Prochlorococcus marinus str. MIT 9313: one gene and its partners. The protein of the gene in region 3 interacts with the protein of the main gene of each other region in a pairwise test. Links are inferred from orthologs where the notes say so. Each region holds a gene or a part of one and is shown on either strand. Other genes may lie near its edges.

What was found.
Region 1: the proteins of AKG35_RS03390 (region 3) and AKG35_RS04055 interact in binary tests that used the Escherichia coli proteins (3 or more experiments, as listed by UniProt). The link is inferred for Prochlorococcus marinus str. MIT 9313 from one-to-one orthologs.
Region 2: the proteins of AKG35_RS03390 (region 3) and AKG35_RS00315 interact in binary tests that used the Escherichia coli proteins (3 or more experiments, as listed by UniProt). The link is inferred for Prochlorococcus marinus str. MIT 9313 from one-to-one orthologs.

Annotation. Positions count from the first base shown.
Region 1 is NC_005071.1:850,951-856,638, forward strand. What follows is about bases 2,128-5,038. They hold AKG35_RS04055 (pyridoxal phosphate-dependent aminotransferase), read left to right. Parts: upstream 2,128-2,949; coding sequence 2,950-4,128; downstream 4,129-5,038. Other genes in these bases: AKG35_RS04050 (uracil-DNA glycosylase), read right to left, coding at 2,128-2,640; AKG35_RS04060 (putative selenate ABC transporter substrate-binding protein), read left to right, coding at 4,152-5,038. Outside these bases: AKG35_RS04040 (S41 family peptidase), read right to left, coding at 1-786; ispG ((E)-4-hydroxy-3-methylbut-2-enyl-diphosphate synthase), read right to left, coding at 824-2,044; more of AKG35_RS04050, read right to left, coding at 2,041-2,127; more of AKG35_RS04060, read left to right, coding at 5,039-5,051; AKG35_RS04065 (phosphonate ABC transporter ATP-binding protein), read left to right, coding at 5,048-5,688. UniProt on the Escherichia coli protein: Shows aminotransferase activity with methionine and histidine as substrates, and to a lesser extent also with phenylalanine.
Region 2 is NC_005071.1:57,839-63,522, reverse strand. Bases 2,128-5,034 are described here. They hold AKG35_RS00315 (DNA polymerase III subunit gamma/tau), read left to right. Parts: upstream 2,128-2,624; coding sequence 2,625-4,445; downstream 4,446-5,034. Other genes in these bases: AKG35_RS00310 (glycosyltransferase), read right to left, coding at 4,450-5,034; AKG35_RS00320 (lecithin retinol acyltransferase family protein), read left to right, coding at 2,128-2,601. Also shown: ATP-dependent Clp endopeptidase proteolytic subunit ClpP, read left to right, coding at 1-466; ATP-dependent protease ATP-binding subunit ClpX, read left to right, coding at 555-1,913; more of AKG35_RS00320, read left to right, coding at 1,918-2,127; more of AKG35_RS00310, read right to left, coding at 5,035-5,684. UniProt on the Escherichia coli protein: Part of the beta sliding clamp loading complex, which hydrolyzes ATP to load the beta clamp onto primed DNA to form the DNA replication pre-initiation complex.
Region 3 is NC_005071.1:696,688-705,307, reverse strand. Bases 1,941-6,056 are described here. They hold AKG35_RS03390 (DNA polymerase III subunit alpha), read left to right. Parts: upstream 1,941-2,340; coding sequence 2,341-5,856; downstream 5,857-6,056. Other genes in these bases: AKG35_RS03385 (PAM68 family protein), read right to left, coding at 5,845-6,056; gatA (Asp-tRNA(Asn)/Glu-tRNA(Gln) amidotransferase subunit GatA), read left to right, coding at 1,941-2,264. Also shown: 23S rRNA (guanosine(2251)-2'-O)-methyltransferase RlmB, read left to right, coding at 1-426; AKG35_RS03400 (DUF1816 domain-containing protein), read left to right, coding at 471-767; more of gatA, read left to right, coding at 804-1,940; more of AKG35_RS03385, read right to left, coding at 6,057-6,330; rpsO (30S ribosomal protein S15), read right to left, coding at 6,367-6,636; Holliday junction branch migration protein RuvA, read right to left, coding at 6,695-7,372; AKG35_RS03370 (hypothetical protein), read left to right, coding at 8,220-8,447. UniProt on the Escherichia coli protein: DNA polymerase III is a complex, multichain enzyme responsible for most of the replicative synthesis in bacteria. This DNA polymerase also exhibits 3' to 5' exonuclease activity. The alpha chain is the DNA polymerase catalytic subunit.

The DNA of each region.
Region 1 (5,688 bases), 150 kb from region 3 along the record:
ACCCTCTTTTTCTAAATTCTTGATAGCACTTCGCATTCCTTTAGCTGCATGGGCATTAAACTGTTTCAGGCGGATATAACCAATCTTTGTACCACTTACTGTCGTATTTAACTGGATATCAACTGCCTGTATCTCAATGCGTGCACGTATCAACGGGACCTGGATAACTTCACCCCTGCGACGCAGACCAAGGGTGACCTCACTACCTTCTTTACCACGAATCAACTTAACAGCATCCGCTGTAGACATGCCCTTAGTGGATTGTCCATTAATGAAAACGATCACATCCTTAGGTTGGACACCAGCCTTAGAGGCAGGAGTTCCTTCGATTGGTGAAACCACAACTAATTCTTTTGTATCCTTGTCTAGAGAAAGCTGGATGCCAACACCTGTTAATTCTCCTGAGGTGTCGATCTGCATTTCCTTAAATTCCTTTGGATCTAAGAATCGTGTATAGGGATCATCCAAGCTTGCTAACATGCCACGGATCGCTTCATAGGATTCTGAAGTGGCTGAATAGTTCTTGGCTAATAAGTCCTTGCGTAGTCCCTTCCATACTTCAGGGTTATATTTACCTGTGGAATCAAGATAGTCACGATATACAATCTGCCAGACCTGATCAATCACCTCTTTGGGGCTATCACTAATAGCGGAAGAAGAACTCCTTGGTAAACCCAAACTTGGAGAGGCAAGTGCAATTGCAGTAGCAGCTCCTCCCGCGCCCAGAAGGACCAGCCATGAACTGCGCTGGCGGCCTAATGAGCGAAGACTTCTAGAGATGGGCATAGCGTCCAAATTGGACTGATCTCACACAATAACGACTTCATGGCGGATCCACCCATCGACCGTCATCCTTAATCAACTGGATCAACGCATCTACACCCTCAGACTCAGAAACCTTGCGAATCTCATCTCTACCCCGATAGAGGGATATGACTCCTGGGCCTTTACCAACATAACCATAGTCAGCATCTGCCATCTCACCTGGACCATTCACAATGCAACCCATTACCGCAATATCCAAACCAACAAGATGGGATGTGGAATCGCGCACTTTCTGAACAACCTCTTCAAGGTTGAACAATGTTCGGCCACAACTTGGGCAGCTGATGTACTCGACCATCGTTTTGCGCAGCCCGATGGATTGAAGAATCGAGTAACAAACTGGAATTTCTTTCTCAGGCGCCTCGGTCAATGAAACTCGGATGGTATCGCCTAGACCTTCTGCTAAAAGCGTTGCGATGCCCGCTGTACTTTTAATCCTTCCATAATCCCCATCACCAGCCTCGGTTACGCCCAAATGAAGGGGATAATTGAAACCCTCTTGATCCATCGTGTCAGCCATCAATCGATAAGCCGCCAACATCACAGGCGCTCTAGAGGCCTTCATCGAAATCACGATGTTATGAAAATCGAGCGAATCGCAAATTCGCACGAATTCCATTGCTGACTCAACCATGCCAAGAGGAGTATCTCCATAGGCAAAGAGCATGCGTTCAGCAAGCGAACCATGATTCACGCCAATACGAAGGGCTTTGTCTTGCTGCTTGAGACGAGTGACAAGCGGTTCAAAATTCTCGGCAATGCGTTCTCTGATAGAAGCAATCTCTTCGCCGCTGAACTCGGTTCGATCTGGATCAGCTTTATCAAACACAAAAAGGCCAGGATTGATCCTCACCTTGTCGACATGGTTTGCCACCTCAAGGGCAATTTTCATGCCGTTGTGATGGACATCAGCCACAAGGGGTACCGGTTGATAGGTCTCCCTAAGCCGTTGACAAATCTCGCCGACGGCCTTGGCATGACCGAGAGATGGAACAGTTAGACGAACAATTTCACAACCAGCTTCATGCAAGCGTCGTATGCCTGCTGTTGCCCCCTCCACGTCAAGGGTGTCCTCGTTGATCATCGACTGCACCCTGACAGGATGATCACTACCGATCAAGACACCTCCTACGTTGACAGTGCGCGTTACACGTCGGTGGATCTGGGTGTCGTATCTCCTGGATGTGCTGGATTGATACTCAGCCATGGTTGCACTCATGGCAGACGGCGCCTAGATGAATCCAACATTGGCACAACAGCGTTCCTATTGACTTGTATGAGCCTTTGGCGGACCTCGAGCAGATCGCCTCTGGTGAGGGCAACAGGAGCACCATCTACTGGAGATGGATTGCGAAGGAGGTAGGCAGGATGCAAAAGCGGCATCAGTAAACGGCCTTGCCAATGCTGCCATTGACCACGAAGACGGGTAATTCCTCCCTTGATACCAAGGATGGCTTCGACTGCTGTCGAGCCAGCCAAGGCAATCACGCAGGGATCAACCAACTCAATCTGTTGTTGCAACCAGGGACGGCAAGAAGCAATCTCAACAAGTGTCGGTCGCCGATTCTTAGGGGGCCGGCATTTCACAACATTGCAGATGTAGGCATCAGTTTGAGGGTCAAGGCCAACACTCTCCATCAAACGATCTATAAGTTGACCAGAACGTCCTACAAAGGGCTTCCCTAGCTCATCCTCGCGAGCGCCTGGCGCTTCCCCGATCAGCATCAAAGAGGCATGTGGGTTTCCACGACTCACAACAACCTGAGGCTGGTTAACAGGCAAGTCACAGGAACCACAGCCATTAGTGCGCTCCATATGAGCCCCATAGACATGGGTCAATCCTTGTGAGTTTTATTTTAATTAATTGCGAACAGCTGCAACGTCTCTCTGATGGAAAGCATCGAATTGCGTTGAGCAGATCTAGGCGAATTCAGACTAAAAAACCGCGAAGAGTCTCCAAAAACAAGCTCTTGGCAAGATCGATTGACCTTCAGAGGCCAGTGGTTGTGCGACCCAAGTCAACCATGAGCATTAAAAAGCCAATCGAAAGATGTTGGTTGTCCATGTCAGAGCATCAGGCAAGATATGGTCCTTACGGGCATCCCGCAAGGGGATGCGGCACCAATGCCACTCCCGCCTCATCTTTCCGACCGAGTCGTTGCCCTTCAGCCCTCACTCACACTGGCAATCAGTGCTCGAGCAAAGGCCCTTCAGCAAGAAGGCCGCGACATCTGCAGCCTGAGTGCTGGTGAGCCAGATTTCAATACCCCTGAATTCATCATTGATGCCACGGTGAAGGCACTCCGTGATGGCATCACCCGTTATGGCCCTGCCGCCGGAGATCCCGAACTCCGTGAGGCAATAGCAACCAAGCTCAGCAAAGAAAACACTGTGCCAACCAATGCAGAGCAAGTGTTGGTGACAAATGGAGGCAAGCAAGCAATCTTTAACTTGTTTCAGGTGATCCTCAATCCGGGCGATGAGGTTTTAATCCCTGCTCCTTATTGGCTGAGTTATCCAGAAATGGCCCGCTTAGCTGGTGCAAAGGTGACAACACTTCCCTCCACTCCAGAAAACGGTTTCTGCCTAGATCTCAACAACCTAGAAGCCTCCATCGGCCCTAAAACCCGTCTTTTATTACTTAATTCCCCTGGCAACCCAACCGGCCGTGTGATGGCACGCAAGGAGCTGGAAACATTGGCTGATCTGCTGAGAGATCATCCCCAGATCCTGGTCATGAGTGATGAGATCTACGAGTTCATTCTTGAAGAAGGGCAACAGCATTACAGCTTCTCGGCCATAGCACCAGATCTTTCAAACAGAACCTTCATCGTTAACGGCTTTGCCAAGGGCTGGGCAATGACCGGTTGGCGTTTGGGTTATCTAGCCGGCCCCGCTGATGCTGTAAAAGCTGCTACTGCCCTCCAAAGCCAGAGCACTAGCAATGTCTGCAGTTTCGCTCAGCGTGGAGCCTTGGCCGCGCTGCAAGGCTCAAGGGAGTGTGTGAAAAAGATGGTCAAGAGCTACAACACCCGCCGCGAACTCCTCACCTCTGGCTTGCTTAGCCTTGAGGGAATGAGCCTGGTTCCTCCAAAAGGTGCCTTTTACGCCTTCCCAAAACTGCCACCTGAAAGCCTCGACTCAGTAAGTTTCTGTGAGCAAGCTCTTGAAAACCATGGGCTTGCGATGGTTCCAGGTGCAGCATTTGGAGACGACAGTTGCGTACGCCTCACCTGTGCGGTTTCACCAGAAACGATTTGCGATGGACTAGAACGTCTCCGCAAAGCTCTCAAACAGAGCTGAACAACAAACGCAACAAAGACAACATGCCTTCAAGACCAGGCGGGGCGTTGGTCCGCACTGCATTGATCTGCTTGATTGGGTTGCTGAGCTGCACCAATCAAACTGAGAAGACACTTCGTATTGGGGCAATTCCCGATCAGAATCCTGAGCGTTTGAACCGTTTATACGGCCTACTCTCGTCTGAACTGAGCAAAGAATTAAATGTTCCCGTTCGCTACAAAGCAGTCACGAACTATCCAGCCGCAGTCAGTGCATTCCGCACCGACAGCCTTGATCTTGTTTGGTTTGGAGGCCTAACAGGTGTACAAGCTAGGTTGCAAAAGCCAGGAGCAGAAGTTATCGCGCAAAGAGATATTGATGCCAAATTCACAAGTGTATTCATAGCCAATACAAAGAGCGGAATTAAGCCATTAAAAAGCCAATCTGGGCTTCAGCAACTTAATGGGAAGCGGTTCACTTTTGGCTCCGAAAGTTCAACCTCTGGAAGATTAATGCCTCAGCACTTCCTTCAGCAAGCAGGTGTGCAAATGAATGATTTTTCTGGAGGCAAACCAGGTTTCAGTGGTAGTCATGATGCAACAATTGCTTTGGTGCAAAGTGGTTCTTTTGATGCTGGCGCCCTGAACGAAAGTGTATGGGAGTCGGCTCAGAAAAATGGCCGCATCGATCCAGCCAAAGTGAAAGTGATTTGGAGAACGCCCCCATATGCAGACTATCACTGGCTAGCACAACCCAATCTCGATAAAAAGTTTGGCGATGGTTTCACTGAAAAACTAAAGTCTACTCTAACTGGGTTAAAGAAAAGTTCAAAATCACAAGAAAAAATACTTGAACTTTTAGGGGCAAGTAGCTTTGTAGATGCAGACCAAAATCAATACATAACAATCGAGAAAATAGGCAGGCAACTAGGAAAGATTCAGTGAGAAGATTACTCGAAATAAGGGGCGTATTTGTACACAGTAGTAGAGGGAATCGGCTTAATGATATCAACCTTAGCATTTCTTCTGGAGAGCGTGTTGCACTTGTAGGCAGCAACGGATCAGGAAAAAGTAGCTTATTAGCGGTTGCCAACGGAACTCTTATTCCTGATTCGGGGAAGGTGATTTGGCAAGATTATTCAACCTCAAACTTAGAGCAACGTCAACGAAAAAAAATAGGAACCCTGTGGCAAGATCTTCGCCTTGTAGAAGAGCTCAACGTTGCACAAAACATCAACTGTGGTGCGTTAGCTAACAGAAATTTACTATGGGCTCTAGCTAATTTACTCAAGCCAATCGAATTAAATGCCTGCAGTGAATGTCTTAAAAAAGTAGGTCTTTCATCGAGCATCCTTTCTGCAATGGTAAGCGAACTCTCGGGGGGACAGCGACAGCGAGTGGCAATAGCACGCCTCTTACGTCAAAAACCAGAGCTCATTCTCGCTGATGAACCTTTATTCAGTCTCGATCCAATCCTTGCAGAGGAAATCCTCCATCTTTTCTTGGACAACACGATGACTAGTGATATGGGCGAAGAAAGAACCCTTTTGATGAGCCTGCATCAACCATCATTTTTTCGGCA
Region 2 (5,684 bases), 640 kb from region 3 along the record:
GCTCTTCCTTGAAGCCGAAGATCCCGAAAAGGACATCCAGATCTATATCAACTCCCCAGGTGGTTCAGTGACCGCTGGTTTGGCTATCTATGACACCATGCAGCAGGTCGCTCCAGACGTCGTGACCATCTGTTATGGCCTTGCTGCCAGCATGGGGGCTTTCCTTCTCTGCGGAGGTACCAAAGGCAAGCGACTGGCACTACCCAATGCACGGATCATGATTCATCAGCCCCTGGGTGGTGCCCAGGGCCAAGCAGTAGACATCGAAATCCAGGCTAAAGAGATCCTCTTCTTAAAAGAAACCCTCAACGGCCTTCTCGCCGAGCACACTGGCCAACCCCTCAACAAAATCGCTGAAGACACTGACCGCGACCACTTCCTTTCTCCAGCAAAAGCGGTTGAATACGGACTGATCGATCGGGTTGTGGATAGCCTCACAGGCGGTGGAATCGTTAAGGAAGGGTGACGCAACCCTGATCTGACACGATCCTGAGCGTTCAGGCTGGCCAACATTCGTCAGATCCTGTCTGCCCGTTTGAAGTGATCACAGCCCGATGGCCAAATTCGACGCCCATCTAAAGTGCTCTTTCTGCGGCAAGTCTCAGGACCAAGTACGCAAATTGATTGCTGGGCCAGGTGTCTACATCTGCGACGAATGCATCGATCTTTGCACCGAGATCCTGGATGAAGAACTTGTCGATAGCCAAGGCAACCCACGTCATAGCAGCGAGTCAAATCGCAAGTCTGCAACTGCTTCCCATAAAAGTGGAAAGCCAGCACCCACACTCGCCACCATACCCAAACCTCAGCAGATCAAAAGCTTCCTAGATAAGCAAGTGGTGGGGCAAGAAGCTGCCAAAAAAGTCCTTTCAGTCGCCGTCTATAACCACTACAAACGCCTGGCTTGGCAAGGTGACGGCCAAGGCGAAACCGATCTCTCTGCAACCAGGCTCCACAAGTCAAACATCCTGCTCATCGGTCCAACAGGCTGTGGCAAAACCCTATTAGCCCAGACCCTGGCCGAACTCCTGGACGTGCCCTTCGCCGTTGCTGATGCAACCACACTGACCGAAGCCGGCTACGTGGGCGAGGATGTCGAAAACATTTTGCTGCGGCTATTGCAAAAGGCCGACATGGACGTGGAGCATGCCCAGCGGGGCATCATTTACGTCGATGAGATCGATAAGATCGCCCGAAAAAGTGAAAACCCCTCCATTACCCGCGACGTATCCGGTGAAGGAGTACAGCAAGCCCTGCTAAAGATGCTCGAAGGCACAGTCGCCAACGTGCCACCGCAAGGAGGGCGTAAACACCCCTATCAAGACTGCATCCAAATCGACACCAGCCAGATCCTCTTCATCTGCGGTGGTGCCTTCATTGGCCTCGAAGATGTGGTGCAAAAGCGACTAGGCCGTAATGCCATCGGTTTTATGCCCAGCGATGGTCGAGGGCGCAGCCGGGCCAATCGTGATCTACAGGCCTCACAGGTGCTGCACCACCTTGAAGCCGACGACCTCGTGCGTTATGGCTTGATCCCTGAATTCATTGGCCGCATTCCCGTGAGTGCAGTGCTTGAACCACTTGATTCACAAGCACTCGAATCGATACTCACGGAACCTCGTGATGCACTGGTCAAGCAATTCAGCACCCTGCTGAGCATGGACAACGTGCAGCTTGAGTTTGAATCAGATGCCGTAGAAGCTATCGCCCAGGAAGCACATCGGCGCAAGACCGGGGCCCGAGCACTACGAGGCATCATCGAAGAGTTAATGCTGGATTTGATGTACGACCTTCCCTCCAAGAAGAACGTGAAGAAATTCACCGTGACCCGCACGATGGTTGATGAACATACCGGCGGCAAGGTGCTGCCTCTACCAGCCAACGACGAGCGATCGCATCAGGAATCAGCCTGATCCAGTGGCGACGGCTGACCACCTAAAGGTGCCCCGCCAGCACGGACTTTTTTTGCATCACGGAATTGATCTTGGAGATGGCAGCGTGGCCCACTATCTAGAAGGTCGGTCAATCCTGCGCAGCTCCCTTGAAGACTTCTCGCGCGGTGCACCTGTGAACGTGGTGAATCACACCGAGGCCTCTCCCTCAGGAGTGACCCTGAGACGAGCGATGAGGCGCATTGGTGAGCAGCGCTACAACCTACTTTTCAATAATTGTGAGCACTTTGCTAACTGGTGCAAAACCGGGCGACATCGAAGCAGCCAAGTCGAGGACTGGATGCAAACCAGCAGCCTAGGAGCCCTGGCACTGGGGCAAATCATCCCTGCTGCCCTACTGACAGGATTATCACTACTCCTTCGGCGAGGATTGGTGGATGAAACCTCGCGGGAACGTGCAAGGCAAGCAGTAGCTCAACTGAAAAGTCTGCGCGTGAACTTACTCAACAAGCTTGAAGCAACACTGGAGCAAGCAGAGGGATGGCTTCATGGTGAACCAGACAACAACAACTTGATCGATCACCGCAACTCCCGCAGCCGTTCTTTGCTGTTAAAAGGTCAGACCCTTGCCGATGAACTAGCAGCAATAGAAGATCTAGAAGCCCGCATCACTGCATTGCTCGACGAACCAAAAGCCAAGCCTGAGTAACCTCAACATCCCGCCAGCAGCGCATGAGCCAGGCCTACCAGCCGCTGCATCACAAATATCGGCCACAGCGCTTCGATGCCCTGGTAGGGCAGGACGCGATCGCCGCGACCCTCAGTCATGCCTTGCGCAGCAGCCGGATCGCACCGGCCTATCTATTCAGCGGTCCACGAGGCACTGGTAAAACCTCCAGTGCTCGCATCCTGGCCCGATCACTCAACTGCTTGAACTGCGACCAGCCAACACCCGAGCCATGCGGAAACTGTGAGCTCTGCAAAAGCATTGCCGCCGGCACAGCACTAGACGTGATCGAAATCGACGCCGCCTCCAACACCGGCGTAGACAACATTCGCGAACTGATCGAACGCTCCCGCTTTGCCCCGGTACAAGCCCGCTGGAAGGTTTATGTGGTGGACGAATGCCACATGCTCTCAACCGCCGCCTTCAATGCCCTACTGAAGACCCTTGAAGAACCACCACCACGGGTGGTGTTCGTACTAGCAACGACCGATCCACAGCGAGTGCTGCCGACCATCCTCAGCCGTTGTCAGCGTTTTGATTTCAGACGGATTCCACTGGAAGCCCTTGAACAACACCTAGAGATGATCGCCACTCGTGAAGCCATTCCGATTGAGCCCGAAGCCCTGCATGTGGTAGCCCAGCGAGCCCAGGGAGGACTTCGAGATGCGGAAAGCCTGCTTGATCAGCTCAGCCTGCTTCCAGGGCCCATCAAAGCAGAAGCTGTATGGGAGTTGATGGGAGCCGTGCCTGAGCAAGAGCTGCTGAAACTAGCCGAAGCCTTGGCCCAAGCCGATCCACTCAGCTTATTGGAAACCTGCCGAAACCTGCTGAATCGAGGGCGTGATCCAGGTGCACTTCTGCAAGGGCTGGCAGCGGTGTTACGAGATTTGGTGCTCATGACTGCCGCACCCGATCGCCCTGAACTCACAAGTGTTTCTCCACAATTCCGCAATCAATTGCCGCCCCTAGCCAGCCAAATAGGTCGTCATCAGCTTTTGCAATGGCAGGTCCAACTCAAAGGAAGCGAAAATCAGCTGCGTCACAGCGTTCAACCCCGTCTCTGGCTTGAAGTGCTTCTGCTGGGTCTACTGGCCGATCCACCTTCCAGTGAAGCTGTAACCGCAGTGCCAATAGCAAAGACAGCTCAACCAATAACCCCAACTGCGCAGGAGATCACTGCCAAGGCATTGACCCCGACAACACAAATCCAACAACCCCCTTCTGGATCAACGACGACCAACAATCCAGTCTCAGCAATCACCCCAAACGCAGAACCCGATCCATCCCCAGCTCCAGCCCAGAGAACCCCTAACAGCAATCTGCAGGAGTTATGGCAACAAATACTTGGCAGTTTGGAGTTACCGTCCACACGCATGTTGCTCTCTCAGCAAGCCCAGCTAGTGCGCCTTGATGACCATCGCGCCGTGGTTCAAGTCGCCGGCAACTGGATGGGAATGGTGCAAAGCCGTGCAACCCTCCTGGAACAAGCAATTGCAAAAGCCCTGGGAAATTCCAGACAGCTTGTTCTCGAAAGCCAAAGCGGAAGTGCCACACAAACTCCCATCCCACAAAAAACAGGTGCGGCACCAACAACAAACACATCCGCTTCCACTGCTGAACCATCACCACCACCACAAGTTCAATCCAGATCTACAGACGCTTATTCCCCAGATCCTGCAACCAGCGCCGCCATCACAGACCAGCCAAAGCCTCTAGAGGAGGATTCTCCTACGACTCAGCCCACTTCCTCTTTAGAACCCATCGACAGCAAAGCAAAGCGGCTAGCTGACTTCTTCAACGGCAAAGTGCTGGACGTGGACCTTTAAACATTCAAACCTGAACAGGCTGTTGGCCATGATGACTGGTCTTGGCCCACACCAAACTCTTCGGGAACAGTGCCATCCGTACTGTGACCCAAGGGATGACCACAAACCAGTGAGACAAATAAGTAATCGCCACCACAAGATTCCACGGGGTTGGTGATGGCAAAGCAGGCCCATCACTGATGCTCCTACAACCGCGCCAGTAAGCCATCCCTGAAATGCTGAAGGCCACGATCGAAAGGGGCCAATAGGTTGGGATAGTGCGTGTCAACAATGTGGTGAACAAATCAGCAAAAGACACCACTGGGAGGGCGTATTGAAGGAGGAAAAAACAAGCCAAATCACGACGCTGAGCCAGAGTTAACTTGCTGGACATCAAGACTGGCCAGTAGTCAAAAAATCGCTGCAATCCACCCTCGGCCCAACGTTGCCGTTGTCTCCAAAGAGCTGACAAGCTCTCCACTGCCTCCTCCTGCACTGGAGGGTTCCAGACAATCCCGACCAAAGCTCCAGCTGTAAGTAAACGAAAACTCAGATCAAGATCATCTGTGACCGTATTTTCATTGAATCCCCCACAAGCCTCCAGCGTGGAGCGTTGAATCAACTGGCCATTTCCACGCAGCTCAACCACGCCTCCCCCCGCTAAGCGTCCTTGTTGAATCAAGGCATCCATAGCCATCTCCATCGCCTGAACCCTGGTGAGCAGATTGTGCTGAGAGTTGATCACCGCCTTACGCAACTGCACAGCAGACCACCCACCCTGTTGGGCAAATACCACCAGACGCTGGAGCAGGTCATCCTGCAACTGGGCATCAGCATCAAGAATCAAAAGCCATTCCCCCTGAAGCTGCTGGAGTGCTGCATTAAGAGCTCCAGACTTTCCGCCGCCTGCTCCAGAAGGACGATGAATCACGTTTAAAGAAGGAAACTGCTGCTGCAACTCATCCAGTAGAGCTGGCGTTCGGTCCTGACTACCATCATCAATAATCCAAGTAGACAGCTTGCCCTTGGGATAGTTCAGACCGGCAAGACGTTCCACCAACCGATCAACCACAGCTTCCTCATCCCTGGCAGCGACCAAAACATCAACGCTGGGCCAGACATACTCAGCAGAGGGCTCAAGCCCAATTTCATTGGCATTGGCAGACGAGTGCTGCCGATCGCGCAAAACCGTGCGCAGGCCATACCCTCCCAAGACAAAAGCCAGCGTAATTGCAGGCAAAAGACTTCTACCTGCTTCCA
Region 3 (8,620 bases):
CGGGGGGTTACTCCCAGTCTGAATGCCTCTGTTGCTACTGCGATGTGTTTATACGAGGTTGCCCGTCGTGGCTGGATGAAGGGGGTTCATGGCCAAACTCCATCCCCCAGGATCGCGCGGCCTCAATGCCCTTTGCCGGTCATCTCTTGCGACTCCATTTCCGTGGAGTCAGAACCCATTGCCAAGACCAATCATTCGCCAATCCATCAGCCAGATGAGATTGAGCGGTTTGGGGAGGCTTTGCCATCCAGCTTGGCTAACCAGCAACTTTGTTCCAAAGATGATGAACCACCGATGGATCGCCAAATAGGGGATTTGCAGGCAGAAAGAACTTCGATTGAGGATGAGGATTTGCTGACCAGTCAGGATTGCAATTTTGACGTTTGTGAGGATCAATCACCTGATGAAGAGAGTGTTCAGCGTTGATCCAAAAATTCCTTCGCAGCCGACAGCGGAACACCAATTGGAACATGACGAGGCAAAATAATGCTCATCCGCAAACCTCAATCATGGGCTCATTGATTAGGCCCCTGCGTAGCCTCGTCAATGGCTTTGGTTTGGCTTGGTGGGCCAGGGTTGAAACCCGTGAACCAAATGTCACCTATTGGTTCGGCCCTTTTGTGACCCGAAAGAGTCTTGAGGTCAAGCTATCGACCTTCGTTGCGGATCTCTCTTTTGAGGGACCTGCGTCTGTGAATCACACCCTCGTGCGTTGTCGTCGCGTTGAGCCGCTGACGATCGCAGTCGAAGGCTGGTCAGACGACTGATAGCGTCGCTGCTGCACAGCACAGCACCGCAAGCCGATGGCGATCGCTGAATGGCGTCAGCAACTAAAGCTCGGCGAGGTTTCCGCCAGGGAACTCACAGATCACCAACTTGCTCGTATCGCAGTGGTGGATCCCACTCTGCACGCTTTTCTGGATATCACAGCAGATCGAGCTCGTGCCGATGCCGATCGCATCGATGAGGCCTTGGCTGCGGGTGAGTCTCTGCCACCTCTGGCTGGTGTGCCTTTGGCAATTAAGGACAACCTCTGCACGAAAGGAATACGCACCACCTGTTCCAGTCGAATGCTGGAAACCTTTGTGCCGCCCTATGAATCCACCGTCACTGAGCGCCTCTGGCAGGCCGGTGCTGTACTTCTCGGGAAAACAAATCTCGATGAGTTCGCCATGGGTAGCTCGACCGAGACATCTGCGTTTGGGGCTACATCCAATCCCTGGGATATCAGCCGTGTGCCGGGTGGCAGTTCTGGTGGCAGTGCAGCAGCTGTTGCGGCAGGTGAATGCATGGCTGCCTTGGGTTCGGATACTGGGGGCTCAATCCGTCAGCCCGCTTCATTTTGTGGAGTCGTAGGCCTTAAACCCACCTATGGCCGTGTCAGTCGTTGGGGTTTGGTGGCTTTTGCCAGTTCTCTTGACCAGGTTGGACCATTCACGACCAACGTGGCCGATGCTGCTGAGCTTTTACAAGTGATCGCAGGATCTGATCCTCGTGACTCCACTTGTCTCAATGTTGCTGTTCCCGATTATTGCTCTGCCCTTTCGCAACCAATGTCTGGGGTACGCATCGGCTTGATTCGTGAGTGCTTTGACCAAAACGGCTTGGATGCGCAAGTGAAGAGAACAGTTTTGACAGCTGCAGAGAAGCTGCAATCCTTGGGAGCGGAACTGGTTGAGGTGAGTTGCCCACGCTTTAGCGATGGCATCGCCACCTATTACGTGATTGCCCCATCGGAGGCTTCGGCCAACTTGGCGCGTTACGACGGGGTGAAGTACGGCTACCGAGCTGAAGGAGCTGATGCTCTAGCCGCGATGACAGCCCGAAGTCGCGCAGAGGGTTTTGGTAGCGAGGTGCAGCGACGCATCCTGATCGGCACCTATGCCCTCTCGGCTGGTTACATGGACGCTTACTACAAGAAAGCCCAGCAGGTCCGCACATTGATCCGTCAAGATTTTGATGCAGCCTTCCAAACGGTCGATGTGCTGCTGACACCCACATCACCTACCACTGCATTCAAAGCCGGTGCCCACGCTGATGATCCACTTGCCATGTACCTGGCTGACCTGCTGACGATCCCAGCCAACCTGGCTGGCTTACCTGCCATCAGTCTTCCCTGTGGATTCGATGACGATGGCCTTCCGATCGGGGTGCAGTTGATTGCAAATGTGCTGGAGGAGTCACGCCTCCTACAAGTGGCTTTTCACTATGAGCAAGCAGCAAACGTTATGGCAAATCACCCGCAGGGAAACTTCATTCCCTAAACGATCAATTGCACTAGATGCAGCGTTTGGCTACATGAACAACCCTGCATCTTGCGCCTCCTCCTAGGCTGGGGGCATGGCATTCGTTCCTCTTCACAACCACAGCGACTACAGCCTTCTGGACGGAGCTACACAGCTTCCCCAGATGGTGAAGCGAGCCAAGGAGCTAGGCATGCCCGCTCTGGCACTCACCGACCACGGTGTGATGTATGGCGCCATTGAACTGCTGAAGCTTTGCAAGAACGCTGAGATCAAGCCGATCATCGGCAATGAGATGTATGTGATCAACGGGTCTATTGAGGATCCGCAACCGAAGAAGGAGCGTCGTTATCACCTGGTGGTGCTTGCTAAGAACGCTGTTGGCTATCGCAATCTTGTGAAACTCACCAGCATTAGCCATCTGCGCGGCATGCGCGGCCGAGGCATCTTTGCAAGGCCATGCATTGATAAAGAACTGCTGAAGGCCTATAGCGAGGGGTTAATTGTTGCCACCGCTTGTCTTGGTGGGGAGATTCCTCAAGCCATCTTGCGCGGTCGCATTGATGTAGCAAGGGATGTGGCCCGTTGGTACCAGGAGGTCTTTGGCAAAGACTTCTATCTCGAAGTTCAGGATCACGGCTCGCCGGAAGACCGAATCGTCAATGTAGAGATTGTGAACATTGCCAAAGAACTAGGGATTGAGCTGATTGCGACCAATGACGCCCATTACCTCAGCAAGAACGATGTGGAGGCCCATGACGCCCTGCTTTGTGTGCTGACAGGCAAGTTGATCAGTGATGAGAAGCGTCTGCGCTACACAGGTACTGAATACATCAAGTCTGAACAGGAGATGGGACGGCTATTCGCCGATCATCTCGAACCTGATGTGCTGCAAAAGGCTATTGCCAACACAGCAGCCGTTGCCGAAAAAGTAGAGGAATACTCAATCCTCGGTAGTTATCAGATGCCTCGTTTCCCGATTCCTGAAGGACATAGCGCCGTGAGTTATCTACACGAGGTCTCTGAGCAGGGGCTACGGCAAAGGTTGAAACTGGCAACGACAGATCCAATTGATGACCATTACGGCGAAAGGCTCACCTATGAGCTGGGCGTGATGGAACAGATGGGCTTCCCCACCTATTTCCTGGTGGTATGGGATTACATCCGCTTTGCACGTGAACAGGGCATTCCAGTAGGACCAGGGAGGGGGTCAGCAGCTGGCTCACTCGTGGCATATGCCCTTGGTATTACCAACATTGACCCTGTTCAAAACGGATTGTTATTTGAGCGATTCCTTAATCCTGAGCGTAAGTCGATGCCTGATATTGACACTGATTTCTGTATTGAACGTCGTGGTGAGGTGATCGACTATGTCACGCGTCGTTACGGCGAAGACAAGGTTGCTCAAATTATCACTTTTAACCGAATGACATCCAAGGCCGTCTTGAAGGATGTAGCCCGGGTGCTTGATATTCCCTATGGAGATGCCGATCGACTTGCCAAGCTTATTCCCGTAGTAAGGGGAAAGCCTGCAAAACTAGCTGCGATGATCGGCAGCGATTCGCCGAATGCTGAATTCCGTGAGAAGTATCAGAACGATCCAGTAGTTACAAAATGGGTCGATATGGCGATGCGCATTGAAGGTACAAATAAAACCTTTGGCGTTCATGCCGCTGGAGTCGTCATTGCTGCTGAGCCCCTAGATGATCTTGTACCCCTTCAGCGCAATAACGATGGACAGGTAATTACTCAATACTTCATGGAGGATGTGGAGTCGATGGGGTTATTAAAGATGGATTTTCTTGGGCTCAAGAATCTCACCATGATTGACAAAACACTTGAGCTTGTTGAAGTCAGCAATGGAGAGAGAATTGATCCTGATCAATTGCCAACAGAGGATCCTGAAACTTTTGCCTTACTTGCAAGAGGAGATCTTGAGGGCATCTTTCAACTTGAATCGACTGGGATGAGACAGATTGTGCGTGACCTTCGCCCCTCATCTCTTGAAGATATATCCTCAATTTTAGCTTTGTACAGACCAGGTCCTCTGGATGCCGGATTGATTCCAAAATTTATCAATCGGAAACATGGTCGAGAGGCAATTGATTTTGCTCATGCTGCCCTTGAACCAATCCTTAAGGAGACTTACGGGATCATGGTTTACCAGGAGCAGATCATGAAAATTGCCCAGGATCTTGCTGGCTATTCTCTGGGCGAAGCTGACTTGCTACGGCGTGCAATGGGCAAGAAAAAGGTTTCAGAGATGCAGAAACATCGCAGTATTTTTGTTGAAGGAGCAAGTCGAAGTGGTGTTGATCAGAAGATCGCCGATGAGCTTTTCGACCAAATGGTTTTGTTCGCCGAATATTGCTTCAACAAGAGTCACTCAACAGCTTATGGCGCTGTTACTTATCAAACTGCCTATTTAAAGGCACATTATCCAGTTGCCTATATGGCGTCATTACTGACAGTAAATGCTGGCGCTAGTGACAAGGTGCAGCGCTATATCTCGAATTGCAATGCGATGGGAATTGAAGTGATGCCGCCAGATGTGAATGCTTCAGGGATTGATTTCACCCCTGCTGGTGATCGCATCTTGTTTGGTCTTTCTGCTGTGAGAAATCTTGGCGATGGTGCAATCAGGCAGCTAATTGCAAATCGCGATGGTGATGGCCCCTTTGTCTCCCTTGCCGATCTCTGTGATCGTCTGCCCTCCAATGTTCTGAATCGTCGCGGGTTGGAATCTCTTATTCATTGCGGAGCCCTAGATGCCATAGACCCTGAATCGAACCGGGCCCAGTTAATTGCCGACTTGGAGCTTCTGATCCACTGGGCTGCTTCTCGTGCCCGTGATCGACTCAGTGGTCAGGGCAACCTATTTGATCTTGTAGCTGGAGCAGCAGACGAGCAAACGTCTGATGAGCTGAGCACTGCACCCAAGGCAGCACCGGTTACCGACTACCCACCGACTGAAAAGCTGAGACTTGAAAAAGAGTTGGTTGGTTTCTACCTTTCTGATCACCCTCTCAAGCAGCTCACTGCTCCAGCTCAATTGCTGGCGCCCATTGGTCTTGCCAGCCTTGAGGATCAGCCTGACAAGGCGAAGGTCAGTGTGATCACGATGCTGACGGAGATGCGCCAAGTCACAACCCGCAAGGGCGATCGCATGGCAGTTCTCAACATTGAGGATCTCACCGGTAGTTGCGAAGCTGTGGTGTTCCCCAAGAGCTATGCCCGTCTATCAGATCACCTCATGTTGGAAGCGCGACTGCTCATCTGGGCCTCTGTTGATCGTCGCGACGACCGTATCCAATTGATCATTGATGATTGCCGCGCCATCGATGACCTACGACTGCTGTTGGTGGAGTTGATGCCTGATGAAGCCTGTGACATCACTGTGCAGCACAAGCTTCGGGAATGTCTCCATCAGCATCGCCCAGCCAAGGATGAATTTGGCGTGCGAGTGCCCGTGGTGGCAGCGGTTCGCCAGGGTCCCCAGGTGCGTTACGTATGCCTAGGTCATCAGTTCTGCGTTCGAGACGCTTCTGCTGCACTCAGTTCCCTTCAACAGCAGGCATTCAAAGCTCGATGCAGCGACCGACTATTTGTCTGATGTTTGTCCGGAATCCTTTGGCTTGTTCTCTGATTTTGAGCCAGGTTGATTAGCTTTGCTTGAATCGCGCATTCTTCCTATGTTGCGACCAATGTGTTCCAGTCCAAGCAGGCTGCCTGGGGCATCTTCCCAGCTGGCAGATAGAACCCCATAACTCAGTCCTATCAAGCCAACGAGGAAACAGGCTGCTGAAGTGATCAGCGTGATGAATGGTGAGATATCAGCAATGCCACGGCTCACAATCAGATAACTAACTACAAAAACACCCATCCCTGCAGCTGTAGGCAGACCCGAGGCGAAGATCACGCGCCGCAGCATGCGATTTGCCACTGGCTTTGGAATAGCCTGCTGACTGCTGGAAGTCGCTTTTGGTTTCTTGATCTTTGGCGATTTGGATCCCTTTTGGGGCAGGCTTTTGTTGGCCGTTCCACTCTTTTCTGGCTCGAAAGGCATAGCTTTGCTTCGTTCGGCCATCTGCTTAAGAATTAGAGGGAAATCGCCAAAAGGGATTTAACCGCGGATGCCTAGTTTGGTGATCAGGCCGTTGTAGCGCTGTTCACTTTTTCCGCGTACATAACTAAGCAGGCGCTTGCGACGACCAATCATCTTGAGCAGTCCCTGCCGGGATGAGAAGTCGTGCTTGTTCTCCTGCAGGTGCGAGCTGAGCTTTGTAATCCGCTCGCTAAGCATTGCCACTTGCACCTCCACAGACCCCGTATCGGTGCCATGGGTTTGGTTGGCATTGATCAGCTGTTGCTTTTCTGTTGTATCGAGCGACATGCTTGGCGTTTTGCCCTGAGAGACCAAAAAAACAATCTAACTCTTTGAGGACCATTGTTTAGGCAGCTTCCTGACTAAGCCAGCGCAGGCTTGCTCTCAGCCAGGCGTCAGTGTCGTCGATGGAAGGGACAGACTCAGGCATGTCACTGGCTCCTATTGCAGCACCGCTGGCCACAGCCCTTATGGCACGGCGTATTTCAAGATCTTCGTAGCCAAGGCCCCCGAGGGTGATCTGTAGCTCATGCAGACTTGAATCCTTGAGCTGATGCGAATCGATCACACCATTGTCCACCAGGGACATTCCAGGATCACGACAACTAAATTCAGCCAACTTTGTGCGCAATTCCACCGCAAGACGTTCGGCAGTGCGCTTGCCTACACCTTGAGCCTGACAAAGCTTGCGTAGGTCTCCCTGCACAATCGCCTCTACAAGTTCTCCGGTCTGACATTCCTCTAGAAGAGCGAGAGCCATCTGGGGCCCCACGCCGCTGACACCAATCAAGGTACGAAACATGTCCCGTTCTCGTCGTTCCGGGAAGCCAAACAAGCTGGATCCATCATCACGCTGCACCTGATGGATCCAGAGGATGAATGTGTTTTGCCCGTGCTCCATTTCGCTGAGATGGCGCGGTGCAATCTGAACCTCGTAACCAACACCAGCACAAGCCAGAACGACTCCTTGCCGAGTCCCTTGCTGCCAGGCTTCTACCTTTTGCCCTTGCAGCCAGCCAATCATAAGGTTGCTCTTGATGTCATCCATGCTGCCTGATCTGTCCAGCCTCTGCTTGATCGTTCGAGGATCTGATTAGAGCTTCTGGAGCTTGTTTTGCTTTGCGTAACCGGTCTAAAACTCAATTCCTGCAATGGTTATCAGTAGCCTCGCCAGTGGATGTTCGCCAGAAGCCTTGGTACTACAGATTGAGCTGCTGCAAACCGCTATTACCAGCCTCCTAGATCTTAAGAGGAGGAGTTGTGCAGATAGGAGTGGAGTGCATGTTGACAAGCGAGATAACAGTCATCTACGTGAGAATTGGGTCTTGGGGGGTAATGGGTGACTTTGCTTAACAGCTACCTAGTGATTCACTACCTGTAGAAAGTTCGTTAAATAATTTCTAGAGCATTTTTTAAAAAGGGTAAGTTGTATTTGCCTGTCTATTTATGACCATCTTCAGAAGAGAAGCCCAAACTGTCTACTCAAAGAAGAACTAGAACCTCGATACCGTTTTGCCTATAGGCTTGACGAGGTTAGACAAGCTCATCTACTGAGTAAAGCTAGACTCAATAGACCCCATTGATTTTGGACAAGTATAATCTACAAGTTCTGGTTTTCTCTTTCAGGCTTTCACCCTTCTCCTTATTCCAACCTTTACCCTTAATAATTGAGTCTTTTGCGGGATGATAGCTATACAAGACCTCTAGCTTACTTCTACACTCGTTTATCTTGTGGTCATTTATTGATATTGGTATTTGAGTTAAAATCCATACAACCAATCAACCCATAAAGATTCCGTCTCTTTTAGATACATGTGACTAGATTATCTCCTCACATGGCCTATCATTAGAATACCTAGCAGAAACACCTAATGACAGACGAAGAAACGAGGAACTCTCAGTACTGGGAAGAAAGATCCGAGGAACTCTCAAATGATGAGTTGAAAGGTGTTAGTGGTGGAATAGATAGTGTTCTATTTGAACTAAAATCTAATGACCAAAAAGATTCAGGGACTTCAGCAAAGAAAGCATTAGAGGACTTGGATGGTCAAGTTAAGGAAGATTCTGGGTTCAAGACCCACGGTGGGAGTAGTTTCTAGGTTGTTCTGACCCCATTTTAGGACCAGAAAAAGGGTTACAAGACTCCCCTACCAGCCTTGACTACCTACGACACGTTTCGACATCTTAAAAGTGACGACAGCTAATTCTCATCTGGTGCTCCTAGGCGTGCACTTTTAAGGTGTTTTTACAGAAGTTGCCACCCATTATTTAC